Regions from separate parts of the Pseudomonas sp. FG6 genome, predicted to be linked through region 2. Evidence: predicted binding sites of a transcription regulator. Region 2 holds the regulator's gene; each other region holds the start of a gene.
The links. Region 2 encodes sigma-54, which starts transcription at its own class of promoters, with help from an activator protein. Its sites were predicted from a motif close to ANTGGCATNNANNTTGCTNT; they were not measured.
Positions count from the first base shown of each region.

Region 1 (7,106 bases), on a different contig from region 2:
TGTTCAATCCTTGGTGACCCGGTTGATTTCTTCGAGGCTGGTGACGCCTTGCATTACTTTGAGCAGCCCCGAGGCGCGCAGGTCATTGAAGCCGTCCTTGCGCATTTGCAGATCGATTTCCAGCGAGTTGCCTTCGGCCATGATCAGCCGTTGCAGCTCGGGTGTGTTCTTGACCACCTCGTAGACCCCCGTGCGCCCCTTGTAGCCGTTGTTGCATTGTTCGCAACCGACCGGCTCATAGATCGTGAAGGTGCCGATGCGTTCCCGGGGGAAGCCTTCCTTGAGCAGTGTTTCCGGCGCAAGCTCGATTGCCTTCTTGCAATGGTTGCACAACTTGCGCGCCAGCCGTTGGGCGATGATCAAATGCACGGCGGTGGCGATGTTGAAGCCGGGGATGCCCATGTTCTGCAGGCGGATCAGGGTTTCGGCGGCGCTGTTGGTGTGCAGGGTGGAGAGCACCAGGTGCCCGGTCTGGGCGGCCTTGATGGCGATTTCGGCAGTCTCCAGGTCGCGGATCTCGCCGACCATGATGACGTCCGGGTCCTGGCGCAGGAACGAGCGCAGGGCCTGGGCGAAATCCAGCCCCTGGCGCGGATTCACGTTGACCTGGTTGATGCCCTCCATGTTGATTTCCACCGGGTCTTCGGCGGTGGAAATGTTGATGTCCACGGTGTTGAGGATATTCAGCCCGGTGTAGAGCGAGACGGTCTTGCCCGAGCCGGTCGGCCCGGTCACCAGGATCAAGCCTTGGGGTTGTTTGAGGGCGGCCAGGTACAGCTCTTTCTGGTCTGGCTCGTAGCCCAGGGCATCGATGCCCATCTGCGCGCTGGACGGGTCGAGGATCCGGATCACCACTTTTTCGCCCCATAGCGTGGGCAGGGTGTTGACCCGGAAGTCGATGGACTTGGTTTTCGACAGGCGCATTTTCAGTCGCCCGTCCTGGGGTTTGCGCCGCTCGGAAATGTCCAGGCTGGCCATGACTTTCAGGCGCGCGGCGATTCGGTTGGCCAACTGGATCGGGGGCTTGGCCACTTCCCGCAGCATGCCGTCGGTACGCACCCGAACCCGGTAGCTTTTTTCGTAGGGTTCAAAGTGAAGGTCGGAGGAGCCGCCCTTGATCGCGTCCAGCAGCATCTTGTTGACGAACCGCACCACGGGCGCGTCGTCGGTGTCCTGGCCGGCGATGCTGTCCTGCTTGTGGTCATCGGCCGACTCGATGTCCAGGCCATCGAGGTCGACGTCGCCCATGCCTTCCAGGCCGGTGCTGCTGGATTCGAAGAACCGGTCGATGGCGTCGCTGAGCTTGTCGTCTTCCACCAGGATGGCTTCGGTGGTCAGTCCGGTGCTGAATTGGATGTCGTTGATGGCCTGGTGATTGGTCGGGTCGGAGATGCCGATGAACAGTTTGTTGCCGCGCCGCCACAACGGCAGGGCGTGATGTTGGCGCACCAGTTTCTCGCTGACCAGGCCGGCCGGCTGGCTGTCTTTGTCAAGGCTGTTGAGGTCCAGCAGGGCGACGCCAAAATGCTCCGAGGCAATTTCCGCCACTTGGCGACTCTGGACCAGTTTGTTCTGTACCAGGTAGCTGACCAGGGGCATGTGATTGCGCTGGGCCTGTTGATGGGCCTGCAGGGCGTTTTGCTCGGTGATCAGTTCGGCCTGCACCAGTTGCTTGGTCAGGCCGCTGAGGGCGATGTCGTTCATGGAAATACCGGACGCGGACAGTTCATGACTTATAGCCTAGTCAAGCATCGACGCCAAACCAGCGGGGCAGGGTGACAAAAAATGTCAGATAGTGCGGTTGTTGAGGCTTGCCTGGCAGGCTGACGCGCTTTGGGCGCCTTTACTGGCGGGAGGGCGCGCAGGTTGGCATGTGCTGTGCTATGACTGATTCAGGACATGAGATTTCGCCTCATGCTATGGAGAGGTCTATGAGCAAGCAGAATGGTTTTACCCTGATCGAACTGCTGATCGTCGTGGCGATCATCGGCATCCTGGCGACGTTTGCGTTGCCGCAATATTCCAAGTACCAGGCACGGGCCAAGGCGACGGCGGGGTTGGGTGAGATCACCGCGATGAAGGTGCCCTACGAAGATATGATGAATCAGGGGACCGACCCCACTTTGGCCAACATGGGCGTCACTTCACCCACCAGTAACTGCACCGTTGCGGTTACCGGCACTGCTTCGGCGGGGACAGGCACCATTGTCTGTACGCTGCTCAAAGCCCCGGCGGCTGTCGTGGGCAAGACGATCACGCTCAGTCGTGATGCCACTGGCGTGTGGACCTGTGCGTCCACGGCCTCCAAAGACTACTTGCCGGCTGGTTGCCCTGGCGTTTGATAGGGTGAGAACGCTCGCTCCCGCTTGAGGCAACGTTTCTGGCGGGAGTTAGCGTCTGGTTCTCGAAAGCCTTCGCAATTCAAATGCTTAAGGGAAGGTCCAAAACCGGCAAGTTGCATGTCTGGAATCGCCCGGTCTTGCATTTTGCATGATCCTGAAAAAAGCCGTTTCGCTTAACTGTTTGATTTATAAGTAATTACCCCATATTTCAAAATTGGCACAGCCTTCGCACTACTCCTGATACCCCTGCCGGGAAGCACGTCCGGCAGTTTCTGAGGAAAACAGGAGTTACTCGTATGAAGAAGTTCGCTATCACTGCCGCCGCTGCGACCGCACTGACCCTGTCCATGGCTAGCGCTTTCGCCGAGACCCCTCAAGCCACTCAGGCGCCAATGACACTGGCGGCCGGCGAAATGACCAAAGCCAAGGAAGGGACCCAAGACACCTGGATCACCACCAAGGTCAAAGCTGACCTGGTCACCGAAAAAGGCATCCCAGGCACCGACATCAAGGTTGAAACCAACAAGGGCGTTGTGTCCCTGTCTTCCGATGTGGCCGTGACCAAGGCGCAAAAGGAAACGGCTGTGGCCATCGCGAAGAAAATCAAAGGCGTACAAGCCGTATCGGCTGATGGCCTGAAGGCCCAATAAGGCCAAGACTTCTCGCCTGGACCGGGAGAGGGCGCGGCAAGCGGGCTGAGTCATACGCTTGCCGCTGCTTTGCAGTTCATGCGAAAGGCCACAGGGACGTGGCCATTACAGGCCTCCGGCAGTTGTGTCGGGGGCCTGTTCTATTCAAGGGAAGGCGTCGGGAAAGTCACCTGACCGCCGAGGGTGTGGTGGTACGGTCAGCGCCCGCGCTTGCTGGTGATCTGCACCAGCCGATTGCCCTCGAAGCGCAGGTACTGGTACATACCGCTGTTGGGGCCGTAGGTCCATTCCTCCACCGGGTATTCTTCGCGGCGATTGACACTGCGCTTATAGCCCAGGTCGTCACGCGCCATGGGTTGCCCGCATTTTTGCAGCACTTCGCTTGCGCGGTCACCGACGCTGATCAACTGGCTGCCGCAGCGCAGCGTGTCGGCGGCTGAGGCCGAGCCAGCGGCGAGCAGCAAACCCAGGCTGAGGCAAGACAGGCGCGGCACCTTATTCGGCATCCAGGTGCATAGGGGTGATCACGCTGCCGTCGCTTTCGGCCTGGCCGATGTTGGCGTCGATGAAGTAAACGCGGTCGTCGGCCAGATGGCCCTTGTCCACCAGGAAGTCCTTGATGCTGCTGGCCCGTTCCTGTCCCAGTTGACGCAACAGCACATCGCTGTTGCTCCAGAACTGGATCAGGCTCTCGCGCAATTTGTCGGTGCGGGCCTTCTTCTCCAGTTGCGCCCATTCGGCCGGCGGCTGGCCCTTGAGACGGGTGCGGTAGATGCCTTCGAGCAGCGGCGCCTTTTCATCCTCTGGCACCTGCAGCAACGAGGCCTGGGCCGGTACTTTGTCGCCCCGGCGCTGGAGCATCTTGTAATAGGTGTACTGGTACTCGCGCTCCAGGCGCTGGGCGGCGAGCAGCGGCCCATCGCTGCTTTCGGCGACGGTACCTTCGATCTCCAGGCGCAGCTCCGGACGTTTGGCGAGGGCCTCGGACAGCTTGAGCAGCACACCTTCGTTTTCCTTGCTCAGGTCGCTGGAGCCGGGCGCGAACGCAACACTGCCCAGGTCTTCGGAACCGCCGCTGACCAGCCCACCGATGAGTTTGAATGGCGCCTGGGCTGCCCGGACCAGCAGGTTGCGCAGGGTCTGCCAGATGATGGGCATCACACTGAATTGCGGGTCATTGAGGTTGCCGGAAACCGGCAGTTCGATGGATATCCGGCCTTCGGAGTCCTTCAGCAGGGCAACGGCCAGCTTCAACGGCAGGCTCACGGCGTCCGGGCTGTCGACTTTTTCCCCCAGTTGCAACTGTTCGACCACCACTTTGTTCTCGGCCTGGAGCTGGCCCTGGGTGATGCGGTAGTGCAGGTCCAGGTTGAGTCGGCCCTTGCGGATACGGTAGCCGGCGAACTTTCCGGAATAGGGGGTCAGGGTGGTCAGTTCGACCCGCTTGAAGCTGGTGGCGATGTCGAGGCTGGCTATCGGGTCGAAGGGGTTGACCGCGCCCTTGATGGTGACCGGCGCGTAGCGGTCGACCTTGCCCTTGACGTCCACGCTGGCCGGTTTTGCCTGGCGGCTGTCGATGGTGCCGATCTGGCCGTTGAGCTGCTGGATGGCGGTGGCGAAGTTGGGGGTCAGGCTGAAGTCGGCGAAGTTCGCCGAGCCGTCATTGATGGCGATACCGCCGATGTGAATACCCAGCGGTTTCTGCTGGGACGCCGGTTTGGCCGCAGGTTTCTTCGCGCCGCTGTCGGCCGGTTGCGGGATCAGCAGGTCATCGATGTTGGTGGTGCGATCTTCGTTGATCATGAAGCGCGCGTAAGGCTGGAACAGGTTGACCTTGTCGATCGACAGGCTGTCGCCGTGTTCGTAGTCGAGGCCTTCGACCACCAGGCTCTGCCACTTGAGGAAGTCGCGGGTCTTGAGGGTGTCGAGGGTGTGCAACTGGTCGACCTGGGCGCGGCCCGTGATGGCAAAGGCCAGCGGCTCGACGCTCTTGAGGTTGACGGCCAGGTTGCTGCCGAGCATTCCGGAGCGCAGCTCCAGGCGAATGAACGGGCTGATGTAGGCCTGGGCGACGCGCAGGTCGATGTCCTGGGTCTTGACGTTGAGCTTGGCGGTGATCGGGTTCAAGTTGACTTGGCCGTCGGCGAGGATCTTGCCTTGCTTGCCGAGCCCGGTGTCCAGCTTGAGGGTAAAAGGCGAGCCGTTGAGGGTGTCGTAGTCCTGCAGGTCGAGGTTCAGCGGGCCGACTTCAAGTGCAACGGCCGGTTGGGCCTGGCGGTCGGTCAGGTGCACCTGGTAATTGCGCAGTTGCACGTCTTTGAGCAACACCTGCCACGGCTTGCTGGCGACGGGGGCCGGCTTGGGCGAGTCGGCCGCCGCCGGCGCGGAGGCCGGTTCGACCTTGGTTGATGGCTTGGCCGGTTGGCTGGCGAAGAGCTTCTGCCAGTCGAGCTGCCCGTCTGCCTCGCGCGCGGCCCAGGTTTCCAGTTTCTGGCTGCGGACCTTGCCCACCACCACTTGCTGCTTGGCCAGGTCTACCGTGGTTTCACTGACATCCAGGCGTTCGAGCTTCACCAACGGGCGGCCATCGGGGGCCTTGATCGAGAAGGGGGCGACGCTGACCGCCGCGTTGTTGAGCAGCAGTTCGGTGCCCTTGCCCAGGTTGAGCTTGTAGTCGGTGCTCAGGTTGAGAACGCCGTTCTCCAGCACCAGTGGCACGGCATCGCGCACGTAGGGCCACCAGGCCTTCATCTGCCCATCGGTGACCTTGAGTTTGCCTTCGGAGGCAATCGGCGAGAGGCTGAAGTTGCCGCTCCAGTCGATTTGCCCACCTTCGGGACCGACGGCGACCAAGGTCATGTCGGCGCTGTCATCGGGCAGGGTACTGAGGTTTTTCAGTTCGAAATCGAGGGTGTCGTAAAGAAATTCGATGGGCTCGCTGGGGCGCAGGTCCTGGAAATGGACATAACCGCTGGCGAGTTTGATCCGATCGACTCGCAGCGGGAACGGCTTGGCCTCGGGGTTGGCGGGTGTTGGCTCGCTGGCCGGCAGCTTGAACAGGCCCAGCAGGTTCAACTGGCCGTCCTTGGCGAATGCGACCTCGGTCTTGGGCTTGTCCAGTTCGATGTCGGCCAGGTGCAGCGCCCCCGACCACAGGCTGTCGATCTGCAGGTTGGCATACAGTCGATCGAAACCGACCTGCTCCTTGCCGGGTTCGCCGATGGTCAGGCCCCACAGGGTGAGTTCAAGGCTGAATGGATTGAGTTCGATGCGCTGGATCTGCGCCGGTACCGTGGCGTGTTCGGCCAACTGTTGGTTGGCGATCCGCAAGGCAATGCCCGGCAGTATCAGAAAACCCAACAGGCTGTAGAGTGCCAGTGCGGTCAACAGGGCGCCGAAAGTGCGAATCAATCCTTTGGACATGTGCGGTTTCATCTGATGTGAATCGGAGTGCCTTGGAGTATGGCATGCGTTTACGGTTCCGAAGCCTCTGTGATCTAAGAGATTTATCCGTTTTTCGCGTAGGAACTCGTCCGAGGCCTCAGAGTTGCAGGATCAGGGTTTTCAGCGGTGGTTGCCCATCCTGCGAAGGAAAATCGCTGGCGGGGCTCAGCGTGCGCCATTCGCGCACTGGCCGGCCCGCCTTTTCTGCGCAACGCAGTACTTGTTCGCGCCAGTCGTCCATCGGTACTTTTGCCAGGTTGTTGCAGCAGATCAGCACGCCATCGTCGGCGGTGGCGAGCAATGCAGGTTTCAACAGGCTCTGGTAGTCGCGCAACAGGTCGACGGTGCCGAACGCACTTTTGGCCCAGGCCGGTGGATCGAGCAGGACCAGGTCGTACTGGCGCTGTTCCAGGTGAACGTAGCTGGGCAGTTTTTGCCCGCGCCGTTGACTGACGGGCAGGCCGGCCAACTGGCGGATCGCCGGGAAGTAATCCGATTGTATGAACTGCATGGTCGGCAAATCGGGGTTGAGCAGGCCATTCTCCCGACCTACCGCCAGGTTGCCCTCGGCGAAGTCCAGGTTGCACACCTCGCGCGCACCGCCGGCCGCGGCGCTCAGGCCGACGCCACAGGTGTAGGCGAACAGGTTCAGCACGCTTTTGTCACGGCT
Region 1 is NZ_JBMDJD010000038.1:32,236-39,341, reverse strand. Features, by position in the region: gene ACODSJ_RS21030 (type II secretion system F family protein) at 1-1, opposite strand, end outside; gene pilB (type IV-A pilus assembly ATPase PilB) at 4-1,704, opposite strand; gene ACODSJ_RS21020 (pilin) at 1,932-2,342, shown strand; gene ACODSJ_RS21015 (BON domain-containing protein) at 2,639-2,992, shown strand; gene ACODSJ_RS21010 (DUF2845 domain-containing protein) at 3,190-3,486, opposite strand; gene ACODSJ_RS21005 (DUF748 domain-containing protein) at 3,488-6,415, opposite strand; gene ACODSJ_RS21000 (class I SAM-dependent rRNA methyltransferase) at 6,534-7,106, opposite strand, start outside.
Region 1: ACODSJ_RS21020 (pilin) is a predicted target of sigma-54. The motif match lies at 1,866-1,885, and genes of this name have one in related genera.

Region 2 (7,106 bases):
GCGATCGTCACGTAGGCGCGGTTGCTCGCGGCAAAGCGCGGCAGCCATTTGAGCAGGTAGCTGGAAATGTCCTGGAACATGTCTTCGACATCCGGCTGGGCGGCCAGATAGTCGATCACCGGTTGGTCGAGCCCGGACTGCTCACGCAATTCCGGCTTCCAATACGGGTTGGGCAGGCAGCGCACGTCAAACACCAGGTCGGCGTCCACCGGCATGCCACGCTTGAAACCGAACGACTCCACCAGGAATGCGGTACCCGGCTCCGGCTGGTTCAGCAGGCGCAGCTTGATGGTGTCACGCAACTGGTACAGGTTCAGGTTCGTGGTGTTGATCTTCAGGTCCGCCAGGTCCGCGATGGGGCCCAGCAGTTGGGTCTCGTCCTCGATGGCTTCGGCCAGGGAACGGCTGGCGTTGCTCAGGGGGTGGCGACGACGGGTTTCGGAAAAACGCTTGAGCAGGGTTTCTTCGTCGGCGTCCAGGTACAGCACGTCGCACTGGATGTGCCGGCTGCGGACTTCTTCGAGCAATTGCGGGAAGCGCGACAGATGGCTCGGCAGGTTGCGGGCATCGATGGACACCGCCACCAGCGGTTGCGCCAGCTCGGTATTGATCAGTGCGCGTTCGGCCAGTTCCGGCAGCAAGCCGGCCGGCAGGTTGTCGATGCAATAGTAGCCGTTGTCCTCAAGGACGTTGAGGGCGGTACTCTTACCGGAGCCGGAGCGGCCGCTGACGATGATCAGGCGCATGTTCAGTGACCGTTCTGCTCGTCCAGGACAACCTGGTACAAGGCTTCGTTATTCGGTGCGCTGCGCAGTTTTTCGCGCACTTCCTTGCGGTCCAGCATGCTGGCAATCTGGCGCAGCAGCTCCAGGTGCGCATCGGTCGCCGCTTCCGGCACCAACAGCACGAACAGCAGGTCGACCGGTGCGCCGTCGATGGCGTCGAACTCTATGGCGGCTTCAAGGTGCAGTAGCGCACTGATGGGCGCGGTACAACCTTTGAGGCGGCAGTGAGGAATGGCGATGCCGTTGCCAAAACCGGTGGAACCGAGTTTTTCACGGGCAACCAGGGCCTCGAAGACATCCTGCATTTCCAGATCCGGTACTTCCCGGTGGATCAGGTTGGCGATTTGTTCGAGGGCTTTTTTCTTGCTGCCACCCGGCGCGTTCACCTGGGAACGGCCGGGGGTCAGGATGGTTTCTAGTCGGATCATGGATTGAGGGGGTTAACGACCGGTCGCGCCCTGGAGGAGGCTCTGGGTCTTTTCCTTATGCTTTTTAAGTTGGCGATCCAGCTTGTCGGTCAGCAGGTCAATCGCGGCGTACATGTCTGTGTGCTCTGCGTTCGCAACCACTTCTCCGCCGGGGATATGCAGCGTGGCTTCGATTTTCTGCAGCAGCTTCTCGACGTTCATCGTGACTTGCACATTGGTGATCTTGTCGAAATGCCTTTCCAATCGGTCGAGTTTTTCGCCGATGTAGGTGCGCAGGGGTTCGGTCACTTCCAGTTGGTGTCCACTGATGTTGACTTGCATACAGCTTCTCCTTCGTTGCCAGTGCATAAAGCGGCAGGCAGAAATGCCTGCCACTGGAACGCTGTGGCGGGGCCCGCTACATCAACCGCTTGCGTTCGCTCGAAGGTGCGATCCCGAGGGATTCGCGGTACTTGGCGACGGTACGGCGGGCCACCTGAATGCCTTGTGCCTCCAGTAAACCAGCGATCTTGCTGTCACTCAACGGCTTTTTCTGATTTTCCGCAGCCACCAGTTTCTTGATGATCGCGCGGATGGCCGTGGACGAGCATTCGCCGCCTTCGGAGGTGCTGACGTGGCTGGAGAAAAAGTATTTCAGCTCATAGATACCCCGAGGGGTATGCATGAATTTCTGGGTGGTCACCCGGGAAATTGTCGACTCGTGCATGCCCACCGCTTCGGCGATGTCATGCAGGACCAACGGTTTCATCGCTTCGTCGCCGTACTCCAGGAAGCCGCGCTGATGCTCGACGATCTGGGTGGCTACTTTCATCAGGGTCTCGTTGCGGCTTTGCAGGCTCTTGATGAACCAGCGCGCCTCCTGCAACTGGTTGCGCATGAAGGTGTTGTCGGCGCTGGTGTCGGCACGCCTGACGAAGCCTGCGTATTGGGCGTTGACCCGCAGCTTGGGCACCGACTCCTGGTTGAGCTCCACCAGCCAGCGATCGTTGTGCTTGCGCACGATCACGTCGGGCACGACGTATTCGGGTTCGGTGGACTCGATCTGCGAGCCCGGTCGCGGATTAAGGCTCTGGACCAGCTCGATCACCTGGCGCAGCTCATCTTCCTTGAGCTTCATGCGTCGCATCAGTTGGCTGTAGTCGCGGCCGCCCAGCAGGTCGATGAAATCGGTGACCAGTCGCTTGGCCTCGGTCAGCCAAGGTGTCTTGGCGGGCAGCTGGCGCAGTTGCAGCAACAGGCATTCGCCCAGGTTGCGGGCGGCGACGCCGGCCGGCTCGAACTGTTGGATGCGGTGCAGGACGGCCTCGATCTCGTCCAGCTCGATATCCAGCTCAGGGTCGAAGGCTTCGAGGATTTCTTCGAGGGTCTCGTCCAGGTAGCCTTGGTTGTTGATGCAGTCGATCAGGGTGACGGCGATCAGGCGATCGGTGTCGGACATCGGCGCCAGGTTCAATTGCCACAGCAGGTGGCTTTGCAGGCTCTCGCCGGCGGACGTGCGGGTGGTGAAATCCCACTCGTCGTCGTCACTGCTTGGCAGGCTGCTGGCGCTGGTCTGGTAGACGTCTTCCCAGGCCGTGTCGACCGGAAGGTCGTTGGGGATGCGTTCGTTCCACTCGCCTTCCTCGAGGTTGTCCACCGTTGGGGCGGCTTCCTGGTAGGACGGTTCCGGGGCTTCGGTATTGGGCTTTTGCTCGACGTTATCGGCCATTGGGTCGGAGTTGTCGAAGTCGTCGCCTTCTTCCTGGCGTTCGAGCATCGGATTGGACTCCAACGCTTCCTGGATTTCCTGTTGCAGGTCCAGGGTCGACAATTGGAGCAGGCGGATGGCCTGTTGCAGCTGCGGTGTCATCGTCAGCTGCTGGCCCATTCTCAAGACTAGCGATGGTTTCATGGCAGGGGCTTAACACCTTATTCGCCGGCGCACATGCGCCATCCACTACAGGGCGCCGGAGCGCCAAACTTAAGCAAATTATATGCCTGAAACTGAAGTGTTTGCCTAGGGCGCCGCCATAATAAAATTTAGCGGCGCCGGGACGATTTGCCAGACACTTTGCGCTTACAGGCGGAACTCATGGCCCAGGTACACTTCCTTGACCAGATCGTTGGCCAGGATGGTTTCGGCATCGCCTTCGGCAATCAGTTGGCCGTCGTTGACGATATAGGCGGTTTCGCAGATATCCAGTGTCTCACGCACGTTGTGGTCGGTGATCAGTACGCCGATCCCCTTGGCCTTGAGGTGGTGGATGATCTGCTTGATGTCGCCGACCGAGATCGGGTCCACACCGGCGAAGGGTTCGTCGAGCAGGATGAACTTCGGTGCGGTGGCCAGGGCCCGGGCAATCTCCACGCGGCGTCGCTCGCCACCGGACAGGCTCATGCCGAGGTTGTCACGGATGTGGCTGATGTGGAATTCCTGCAGCAGGCTTTCCAGTTCCTGGCGACGACCGGCCTTGTCGAGCTCCTTGCGGGTCTCGAGGATGGCCATGATGTTGTCGGCAACCGACAGTTTGCGGAAGATCGACGCTTCTTGCGGCAGGTAGCCGATACCCGCCTTCGCCCGACCGTGCATCGGCTGGTGGCTGACGTCCAGGTCGTCGATCAGTACGCGACCCTGGTCGGCCTGGACCAGGCCCACGATCATGTAGAAGCAGGTGGTCTTGCCCGCGCCGTTGGGGCCGAGCAGGCCGACGATCTGGCCGCTGTCGATGGACAGGCTGACATCACGTACGACTTGACGGCTCTTGTAGCTCTTGGCCAAGTGCTGAGCTTTCAGAGTTGCCATTTACTGGGCCTTTTGCTCGGTTTTCTTTTTAGGCTGGATCACCATGTCGATCCGCGGCCGCTGCTCGGTCACTTTGTTGCCGGTGGCGCGGCCGGCGCTGGCCAGCTTCTTGTTGGTGTCATAGACGATTTTCTCGCCCTGGGTCACGTTGCCGTCCTTGTCGACGACCTTGGCGCGGTCGATCAGTACGACGCGGTCCTGGGAGGCGTGATACTGGATGGTCACCCCATAGCCCTGGACTGGCTTGGTGTCGCCTGCGGTTTGCAACTGCTCGAAATAGGCGAGGTTGCCCACCGAGGTCACCACGTCGATGTCGCCGGACTGGGTGCGGGTGATGGTCACGGTATTGCCGGTCACCTTCATCGAGCCCTGGGTGATGATGACATCGCCCTTGTACGTGGCGATGCCGTTCTTGTCGTCCAGCTGGGCGTCGTCGGCCTGGATGCGGATCGGCTGGTCGCGGTCGGTGGGAAGAGCCCAGGCGCTCGCGCTTCCCAGTGCTGCGCCCAGACTGAGCAAAATAGGGAGGGTTTTAGCGAGCTTCATACTGTCCTCTTACTTTCGAGAGCAGGTGTATCCTGCTTTCCTTCAAATACGCCTTCATTCCTATGCCGGTCGATACCCCGCCGGCGCCGTCGATTCTAACGGGTTGCTCGGTCTGCGCATATTGCTGCTGTGGGAACACGGTCATGCGCGTGCTGGTGATGATGGTCGTACGGTTCTTCTCATCGGTTCGCGCGACGCGCACCGAGTCGATCAGTTCTACTTCGGTGCCGCCGGAGTTGACCTCGGCGTGCTCGCTCTGCACATGCCATGGGAACTCGGTGCCGCGGAACATGTTCAGGTCAGGCTGGGTGACCAGGCTGATGTCGGTGGCCTTGATGTGATCGACCTTGTCGGCGGTCATTTCGTACTGCACCTTGCCGTCGGGCAGGTATTGCAGGGTATGGGTGTTGGTCGCATACCAGTCGATGCGCTCCTCGACCGCCGCTGCCGGCTGGTCGAGAAAGCGTTCCGGGCTGATGTTCCAGTAGCCCACCGCTGCGAATATCGCCGCGATGCAGCCGAACACCACGATGGTGCGAATCTTTTTGCTCAGCATAAATGGCTCACAGGTACGCGGCGTTGGCCGCTTCGAGGCGGCCCTGGGCGCGCAGGATCAGTTCACAGAATTCACGGGCCGCGCCTTCGCCGCCTCGTGCCGTGGTGACGCCGTGGGCGTGCTCGCGTACGAAACCGGCCGCGTTGGCGACCGCCATGCCCAGGCCAACCCGGCGAATCACCGGCAGGTCCGGCAGGTCGTCACCCAGGTAGGCGACCTGTTCATAGCTCAGGTTGAGTTGGCCCAGCAATTCGTCCAGCACCACCAGTTTGTCCTCGCGCCCCTGATAAAGGTGGGGAATGCCGAGGTTCTTGGCGCGCCGCTCGACCACCGGGGTCTTGCGGCCGCTGATGATGGCTGTTTGCACGCCGGCGGCCATCAGCATCTTGATGCCCTGGCCGTCGAGGGTGTTGAAGGTCTTGAACTCGCTGCCGTCTTCGAGGAAATACAGGCGACCGTCGGTCAGCACGCCGTCCACATCGAACACCGCCAGCTTGATCGCCTTGCCGCGTTGCAACAGGTCTGTGTTCATTTACATCACTCCCGCACGCAGCAAATCGTGCATGTTCAGGGCGCCTACCGGGCGGTCTTCGGCGTCGACCACCACCAGGGCGCTGATCTTGTGGTCTTCCATGATTTTCAGGGCCTCGGCGGCGAGCATCTCGGCGCGGGCGGTCTTGCCGTGGGGGGTCATGACTTGCTCGATGGTCGCGCTGTGGATGTCGATGGTGCGGTCCAGGGTGCGGCGCAGGTCGCCGTCGGTGAAGATCCCGGCGAGCTTGCCGTCGGCCTCCAGGACCACCGTCATGCCCAGTCCCTTGCGGGTCATCTCCATGAGCGCGTCCTTGAGCAGCGTGCCGCGTTGCACCTGCGGCAGTTCCTGGCCGGCGTGCATGACGTTCTCGACTTTCAGTAGCAGGCGACGACCAAGGGCGCCACCGGGGTGGGAGAACGCGAAGTCCTCGGCGGTGAACCCCCGGGCTTCCAGCAGGGCCACGGCCAGGGCGTCGCCCATGACCAGCGCGGCGGTGGTGGAGGAGGTCGGCGCCAGGTTCAGCGGGCAGGCTTCATGCTCGACATGAACGTTGAGGTTCACCTCGGCGGCCTTGGCCAGTGGCGAATCCGGATTGCCGGTGAGGCTGATCAACTGGATGCCCAGGCGCTTGATCAACGGCAGCAGGGTGACGATCTCATTGGTCGAGCCGGAGTTGGACAGGGCCAGGATAATGTCGTCGCGGGTGATCATGCCCATGTCCCCGTGGCTGGCTTCGGCCGGGTGGACAAAGAACGCCGTGGTGCCGGTGCTGGCCAGGGTGGCGGCGATCTTGTTGCCGATGTGCCCGGACTTGCCCATGCCGACCACGACGACGCGGCCCTTGCTGGCCAGAATCATCTCGCAGGCGCGTACGAAATCAGCGTCGATATGGGGCAGCAAGCCTTGCACGGCTTCGAGTTCGAGGCGGATGGTACGTTGTGCCGATTGAATCAGGTCGCTGGATTGGCTCATGTCAGAAATCGTATAGCCTGATGAAAAGGCGGCGATTATAGCGGCAATGAACAATTCCCTCACGTAAGTTCGTCATGGGCTTGTTCGAAGGGGCCGTCGGGCTCGACATGGAATGTTGCTTTTTACCTTGGATCAGGCTTAACAGGCGTGGTGACGGCCTTGGGCGCGGGGCTGTTGCAGTGATATAGTTCGCCGCCGGTTCGCGTGCCCGGCGGTGCCGGCGCCTGCCGGCAGGCCAGGGCACTCGAATGTGAGGCTGCATCGCAAGGAGTTTAGATGAGTGCCGACAACGCCTACGCGGTCGAGCTGAAGGGATTGTCCTTCAAGCGAGGGACGCGCAGCATTTTCAATGACATCGATATTCGCATACCCCGTGGCAAGGTGACCGGCATCATGGGGCCTTCCGGGTGCGGCAAGACCACCCTGTTGCGGCTGATAGGCGCCCAATTGCGCCCCAGCGCCGGTGAAGTCTGGGTCAATGGCCAGAATCTTCCCAAGCTGT
Region 2 is NZ_JBMDJD010000014.1:120,743-127,848, forward strand. Features, by position in the region: gene rapZ (RNase adapter RapZ) at 1-746, opposite strand, end outside; gene ptsN (PTS IIA-like nitrogen regulatory protein PtsN) at 749-1,213, opposite strand; gene hpf (ribosome hibernation-promoting factor, HPF/YfiA family) at 1,226-1,534, opposite strand; gene ACODSJ_RS11760 (RNA polymerase factor sigma-54) at 1,611-3,104, opposite strand; gene lptB (LPS export ABC transporter ATP-binding protein) at 3,270-3,995, opposite strand; gene lptA (lipopolysaccharide transport periplasmic protein LptA) at 3,996-4,541, opposite strand; gene lptC (LPS export ABC transporter periplasmic protein LptC) at 4,528-5,097, opposite strand; gene ACODSJ_RS11780 (KdsC family phosphatase) at 5,105-5,629, opposite strand; gene ACODSJ_RS11785 (KpsF/GutQ family sugar-phosphate isomerase) at 5,630-6,604, opposite strand; gene ACODSJ_RS11790 (ATP-binding cassette domain-containing protein) at 6,881-7,106, shown strand, end outside.

Region 3 (7,106 bases), on a different contig from region 2:
TGATGACCCTCGGCGACGTGCTGTTCGACACCGGTGAAGCCGAGCTGAAGAACTCGGCCAACCGCGTCGTGCTCAAGATCGTCCAGTTCCTGCAGCTCAACCCCAAGCGGGTGGTGCGTATCGAGGGCTATACCGACAGCACCGGTGGCAAGCAGGAGAATCTCAAGTTGTCGCGCGATCGCGCCCAGGCGGTAGCCGATGTGCTGGTGGACCTGGGGATCGATGAAAAGCGCATCCAGGTCGAAGGCTACGGTGACGAGTACCCGGTGGACGTCAACGCTTCGGAGCGGGGCAGGGCTCAGAACCGTCGCGTCGAGATCGTGTTCTCCGACGAAAAAGGCCAGCTCGGCGCCGCCCGCTGAGGGCAGCGTCACTGGAAAACCCGGCCCCTTATAGAAGGCGCCGGGTTTTTTTTAGCCTGCGATATACGCAATGGGTACAGTTGGGGCTGTCACCCCACTGTACTGTCGAGTAATCTGGCAACTGTCCCAGTACACTTCTAAACTGTTCCGGTATCGTTTCCCACAAGAATAAAATGCCCGTGAAATCGAGTGCTGCGTCATGACCAACCTTCTGCTCTATCAACGTATTGCCCAACAGCTGGCTGAAGACATCCGGCGCGGCGTGTACCAGCCGGGGGAACGCGTGCCGTCGGTGCGCAAGATGAGTTCGCAGCTCAACGTCAGCCATGCCACGGTGTTGCAGGCCTACGCCAATCTTGAAGACCAGGGGCTGATCCGCGCGCGGCCGCAATCGGGCTATTACGTGCACCAGACGCCCGCCTTGACGGCGTCGACCCCGGACATCGCCCGGGTCGAACGTCCGGGGCTGGTGACACGCAGCAGCATCATCCAGCAAGTGCTGGTCGAATCGCGTCGCGAGGGTGTGTTTCCGCTGGGGGCGGCGGTGCCGAGCGTCGATTATCTGCCTGTGCGGGCCTTGCACCAGCAGTTGGCCAAAGTCACGCGCTTCCATAGCCCGCGGGCGTTCAGCTACATGTTCAGCCCAGGCTTCGAGCCGCTGCGTCGCCAGGTGGCCATCCGCATGCGCGACGCCGGTGTCGTGGTGGACCCTTCCGAGGTGGTGATCACCCACGGTTGCGTCGACGCGCTGCAAATGTCCCTGCGGGTGCTGACCCGGCCTGGCGACCTGATTGCCGCCGAATCGCCCACCTACTACGGCTTGTTGCAGCTGGCGGATCTGCTCGGGCTCAAGGTCATCGAGATCCCCAGTGACCCGGTGACCGGCATGAGCCTGGAAGCCTTGCAACTGGCGGCCAACCAGTGGTCGATCAAGGCGCTGGTGTTGACCACGCGCTTGAGCAACCCCCTCGGCGGCACCATGCCCGAGGAGCGGCAGAAGCAATTGCTGCGCCTGGCATCGGACTTTGACATCCAGATCGTCGAGGACGATATCTACGGCGAGCTGATGTTCGAGCAAGGCCGGACCAAGGCACTCAAGGCCTACGACCGGCTGGACCGGGTCATTTATTGCTCGAGTTTTTCCAAGACCCTGTCGCCGGGGGTGCGCATCGGCTGGATGGTTGCCGGCAAGTTCCAGCAGGAAATCCAGCGGTTGCAGACCTTCAGCACCCATTCGGCGTGCAGCGTCACGCAGATGGGGATCGCGGCGTACCTGGAAAATGGCGGGTATGACCGGCACCTGCGCTATATCCGTCAGGAGTATCGCAAGAACCTCAGCGCCTTTCAGTTGGCGGTGCAGCAGTACTTCCCCGAAGGCACGCAGATGAGCCGTCCCACTGGAGGCTTCATCCTGTGGGTCAGCCTGCCGGGACGGGTCAACACCCAGGAGCTGCATGTGCAAGCCTTGCAGCAGGGCATCAGTATTGCGCCGGGGCTGATTTTCAGTAACACCGAGCAGTTCAACCACTGCATTCGCCTGAACTGTGGCATCCCCTGGAACCGTGAAGCAGAGCGGGCGTTGATGACGCTGGGGCTGTTGGCGAAGCAATTATGCCAAGAGACGGCCAACGGATTCCTTTAGGCGCCAGCGGCTTCACCTGACGGACTTGTCAGCGCCCTGATATCAGGCGAGCATGGGCACCTGTGTCGTCAGTGTCGTGATGTTTTATGAAAGCCATTTTTCCTGCCGCGTGGGTCTTGATCGGCCTGTTGACTGCCTTCCATGCAGGGGGTGTCGTGGCGGCTTCGGCACCGGAGAAGCCGGCGCCCCAGGTCACGAAAAAAGCACCTGGAAAACCGGCGGCTATAAAGACACCGGCCAAGAAAGCGCCCGCCAAAAAAGCCGCTGCCACGGCGAAGAAGCGAGCGCCGATTGCCTCCAAGAGCCAATCTGCCCATGAAATTGCCCAGACTCCGCTACCGCCGGCCAAGCTGGATTTGAGCCTGCCCCGCGACATGGTCGAACAGCTCCAGCCTCCCGGCAAAGTGTCGTTGCCCAAGCGCGAACCGTTGTTGCCGTCCATGTTCGGCGAGAAGCCCGGGCCGTTCCAACTCAATGGCCGTTTGCTGAGCAACGAAATGCAGCTGCCCCTGCGTAACCAGGAGCGCTATGACGTCGAAGGCGCGGCGCTGGACATCGAATTCAAGCAATAGGCCTGCATTCTGGATGCTGTTCGTCGCTGACTGTCCGGTCATCCGGTCGCTGGGGAAAAAACACGTGGACGGTAATTTAAAACAACTGTTTTAGCCGCTACTCTGTGTGCCGTTACCAACCATTACCTGCCGTGAGGATGTTGTCGTCATGAAATGCCGTGAAGGCTGTGGCGCATGCTGCATTGCCCCTTCCATCAGCTCGTCCATTCCGGGCATGCCCCAAGGCAAGCCGGCGGGCGAACGTTGCGTGCAATTGTCGGTCGATAACCTGTGCCAGATCTTTGGCCAACCGGAACGCCCGGCGGTGTGCTCGGGCTTCCAGGCCGACGTCGAGGTCTGCGGCAACAGCAGCGAAGAGGCCATTCGGCTGATCGGTTGGTGGGAGCAAATCACGGCGGCGTAATGGGGCAATGAACGGCACTCAAATGAACGAACTTGGACAATAAGGAAAAGACTATGGGTTCGCTGCATCGTATGGCTGTGTTGTGTGGGTTGACTGCCTTGTTGGCCACGGCAACCGCCCAGGCTGAAGACTGGCAAGTGACCAAGGAACAGGACGGTATCAAGGTGTCCCTCAGTGAAGTGGCCGGCTCCAAATACAAGGCCTACCGCGGCGTGACCGTCATGAAAACCACCGTGGAAAAGCTGCGGGCCCTGCAAGAGGACGTTTCCGGGGCCTGTGCCTGGATTCATGAGTGCAAGAGCCAGAAGCTGCTCAAGCATGAGACCAACAAGAGCTGGACCTACACCCAATTCAACACGCCATGGCCGGTCACCTCCCGTGATTCGGTGCTGGAGATCACCACAGAAGAAGGCGCCGACGGCAGCCTGACTCGACACCTCAAGGGCGTGCCGACTTACCTGCCCGAAGAAAAGGGTTTTGTGCGTGTGACCCAGGTCGACGGGTTCTGGAAGTTCACCCCCAAGGGTGCGGGCCAGGTCGAAGTGGTCTACCAGGTCCACACCGAGCCAGGGGGTGACGTACCGTCCTGGCTGGCCAACAAGTTTGTGGTAGATGCGCCGTTCAACACCTTGAAATCCTTGAGGGAACGCGCCGAGAAATAATCGACGACAACTGTGTGAAAAGACCGCCCCCGAGGCGGTTTTTTCACAGGACCGCCCAACGATCCGGCGGAACGATTATTGCGCCCCGAATGTCGAGATAGGAGTAAGCCAGGTCCTGAATTGATCGAGGAGACAGCGATGCAAAAGTGGGAAATCACTTTCGTTGATGATCACGGCGAGACCCTCGCCGAGCAGTTCGACTATGAACAGGAGCCCACGATGGAACAGGCTGCACAATGGATTCGCGAAAGGCTGCTTCCGGTGCCTGCGCAACTGGACCTCAACGACCTGGAAGGTCGCACCCAAGACCCGACCGTCAAGAATCTCAAGTCCCAGCACAGCATTGAAATCGTCAGCATTACGCCGATTTCATGACGTTCCGTGCCTGGCCCCGCTTGGCAGTGGCGATGACTTGAGGCTACTCTGCAATTGAGATCAGCGAAAGGATCGCTCAGGTCCGGTCTTGTCAGCTACATGCTTGTGTCCCAACGGTGATTTGTGCCGTATCGCGTCCAGCCTGCGGGTTGCATGCGCGGGAAGAGGGAAAGTCTATCCATTGGTTTTCAGGAGGACGTTTCATGAGCACAGCCTATCAAGAAGACATCAGTACCAGCGTGCTGCGCCGCATGAAAGAAGGCGGTTTCGATTTTTCCCGATTTCATCCCATCGAGTTCTACGCCATTTTCCCCGACGAGGAGCGGGCGCGCAGGGCAGCAGGTCATTTTCGGGGCGAGTCGCTCAATGCCCAGATCAGTGCACGAGACGACGGTGCCTGGTCATTGGAATTGAGCCGAGTGATGTACGCCACCTACGATGATATTGGCGATTTCGAGCAGGATTTCGAGGCAGTGGTCGAGCCCTTGGGTGGCGTTATCGAGGGCTGGGGTGTCAAGCAGGAGATCCGGCGCCTGCAAGCCTGATCCCCTCATCGCAACCGCAGCGACGGCCGACCTTTGTGTCGGCCGTTCTCGTGTAGGGGCCCCGCAAGTGACACCTCTATCGCCTCCATCCGCATCATTTCCCTCCTGACGGTAATCCAGATCAAGTCGTATCGTTTTTCCATGGCTATGCTCTGCAGAGACGTCGCTGCTGCGCAATGAGGCGAGGGCGGCGTGACGGGGGCAGCGGCTGCACCGAATGGGTGCCAGGCCTGTCGATGGATAATCCAACCCGTTGACCAGCAAGTGTTTATGCCGATGGCACGGGCTTTGCGAAGCCGTGTGCCAGGGTGACAAGGAGTACGGCATGATCCGCACGGGTTTTGATGAAATGTACGACGCCGAAGGGCAGGTCCGCCCACATTACCGGGCGTTTTCCCGGTGGTTGGCTGAAACACCCGACGAGCTGCTGGCGCAACGCAGGCGCGAAGCCGACCTGCTGTTTCATCGCGCCGGTATTACGTTCACCCTCTACGGGGACGAGCAGGGAACCGAGCGCCTGATCCCCTTCGACACCATCCCGCGCAGCATCCCGGCCCGTGAGTGGCGGGTCATCGAACGGGGCTGTATCCAGCGGGTCAAGGCGCTGAACCTGTTTCTCGCCGACCTTTATCACCAGCAGCGGATTATCCGCGCCGGCATCATTCCGGCCGAGCAAGTGCTGGCCAACGAACAGTATCAACTGGCGATGCAAGGGCTGGACCTGCACCGCGACATCTATGCCCATATTTGCGGCATCGACCTGGTGCGTGATGGCGACGGCACGTACTACGTACTCGAAGACAATCTGCGCACGCCCAGTGGCGTGAGCTACATGCTCGAAGACCGCAAGATGATGATGCGCCTGTTCCCGGAGCTGTTCGCCGCCCAGCGCATCGCCCCGATCGACCATTATCCAAATCTGCTGCTCGACACCCTGAAAAGCGCCAGCCCGCTGGACGACCCCAGCGTCGTGGTGCTCACGCCCGGGCGCTTTAACAGTGCGTTCTTCGAGCACGCCTTCCTGGCGCGGGAGATGGGGGTGGAACTGGTCGAAGGGGCCGACCTGTTCGTGCGGGACGACAAGGTCTTCATGCGTACCACGGACGGGCCGAAAGCAGTGGATGTGATCTACCGTCGCCTGGATGATGCCTTCCTCGATCCGTTGGCCTTCAACCCCGATTCGCTGCTTGGCGTGCCGGGGCTGCTGGCGTCCTACCGTAGCGGCAATGTGGTGCTGGCCAACGCCATCGGCACGGGCGTGGCGGACGATAAGTCGGTGTACCCGTTCGTCCCCGACATGATCCGTTTCTACCTGGACGAAGAGCCCATCCTGAAGAACGTCCCGACCTGGCAGTGCCGCAAGCCCGCTGAACTTTCCCACGTGCTGGCGAATCTTCCAGACTTGGTGGTCAAGGAAACCCAGGGCTCCGGCGGCTACGGAATGCTGGTGGGGCCGGCGGCGACGACGGCGCAGATCGAGGCTTTTCGCGAGCGGATCAAGGCCAAGCCTCACGCCTACATCGCCCAGCCGACGCTGTCGCTCTCGACGTGCCCGACCTTTGTCGAGAACGGCGTCGCGCCGCGCCACATCGATTTGCGTCCCTTTGTGCTGGCCGGTCGCGAAACCCGTGTGGTGCCCGGCGGGCTGACTCGTGTGGCGCTGCGCGAAGGCTCCCTGGTGGTGAATTCGTCCCAGGGCGGTGGTACCAAGGACACCTGGGTGGTCGAGGATTGAAGGACGCATGCAATGTTAAGTAGAACTGCCTCGGACCTGTATTGGATGTCACGCTATCTGGAGCGTGCCGAGAACCTCGCGCGGATGCTCGAGGTCAGCTATTCGTTGTCGCTGATGCCCCAGGACGGGCGCGGTGACGGCTTGCACGAACTGGCGATGCCGTTGTTGATCACCGGCACCCTGGACGATTACCGGCAACGACACGGCGAGCTGCACGCCGAGCGGCTGCTGGATTTTTTCGCCCTGGAAGCGGCGAACCCGGCCAGCATCTATAGCTGCCTGGGCGCTGCACGGGCTTGTGCCCATGCCGTGCGTGGGCGAATTACCGCCGACATGTGGGAAAACATCAACGCCACCTGGCTGGAAATTCGCGACATCGCCGCCCAAGGCTTGAACCGCTACGGCATGAGCCGTTTTTGCGAGTGGATCAAGGAACGCTCCCACCTGTTTCGCGGCGCAACCTACGGCACCATCATGCGCAACGACGCCTTCAGCTTCATTCGCCTGGGCACCTTCATCGAAAGGGCCGACAACACCTTGCGCCTGCTCGACGCCCGGTACGAAATGGCCGGTGACCAGGCTGATTCGGTCAGCGACGGCACGGCCCACGCGTATTACCAATGGAGCGCCTTGCTGCGGGCCTTGTCGTCGTTCGAGGCCTACACCGAGATTTACCGCGAAGCCCCGGGCGCCCGTCATGTGGCCGAGTTGCTGCTGTTGCGTGCCGACGTGCCGCGTTCGCTGCGCGCCTGCACCGAAGAAATCGACCAGATCCTCGCCAGCCTGCCCGGCAGCAACGGGCGGCGGGCA
Region 3 is NZ_JBMDJD010000027.1:6,375-13,480, reverse strand. Features, by position in the region: gene ACODSJ_RS17715 (OmpA family protein) at 1-362, shown strand, start outside; gene ACODSJ_RS17710 (aminotransferase-like domain-containing protein) at 562-2,004, shown strand; gene ACODSJ_RS17705 (translation initiation factor 2) at 2,091-2,576, shown strand; gene ACODSJ_RS17700 (YkgJ family cysteine cluster protein) at 2,725-2,979, shown strand; gene ACODSJ_RS17695 (START domain-containing protein) at 3,033-3,641, shown strand; gene ACODSJ_RS17690 (hypothetical protein) at 3,780-4,016, shown strand; gene ACODSJ_RS17685 (ribonuclease E inhibitor RraB) at 4,220-4,561, shown strand; gene ACODSJ_RS17680 (circularly permuted type 2 ATP-grasp protein) at 4,887-6,296, shown strand; gene ACODSJ_RS17675 (alpha-E domain-containing protein) at 6,309-7,106, shown strand, end outside.
Region 3: ACODSJ_RS17680 (circularly permuted type 2 ATP-grasp protein) is a predicted target of sigma-54. The motif match lies at 4,837-4,856, and genes of this name have one in related genera.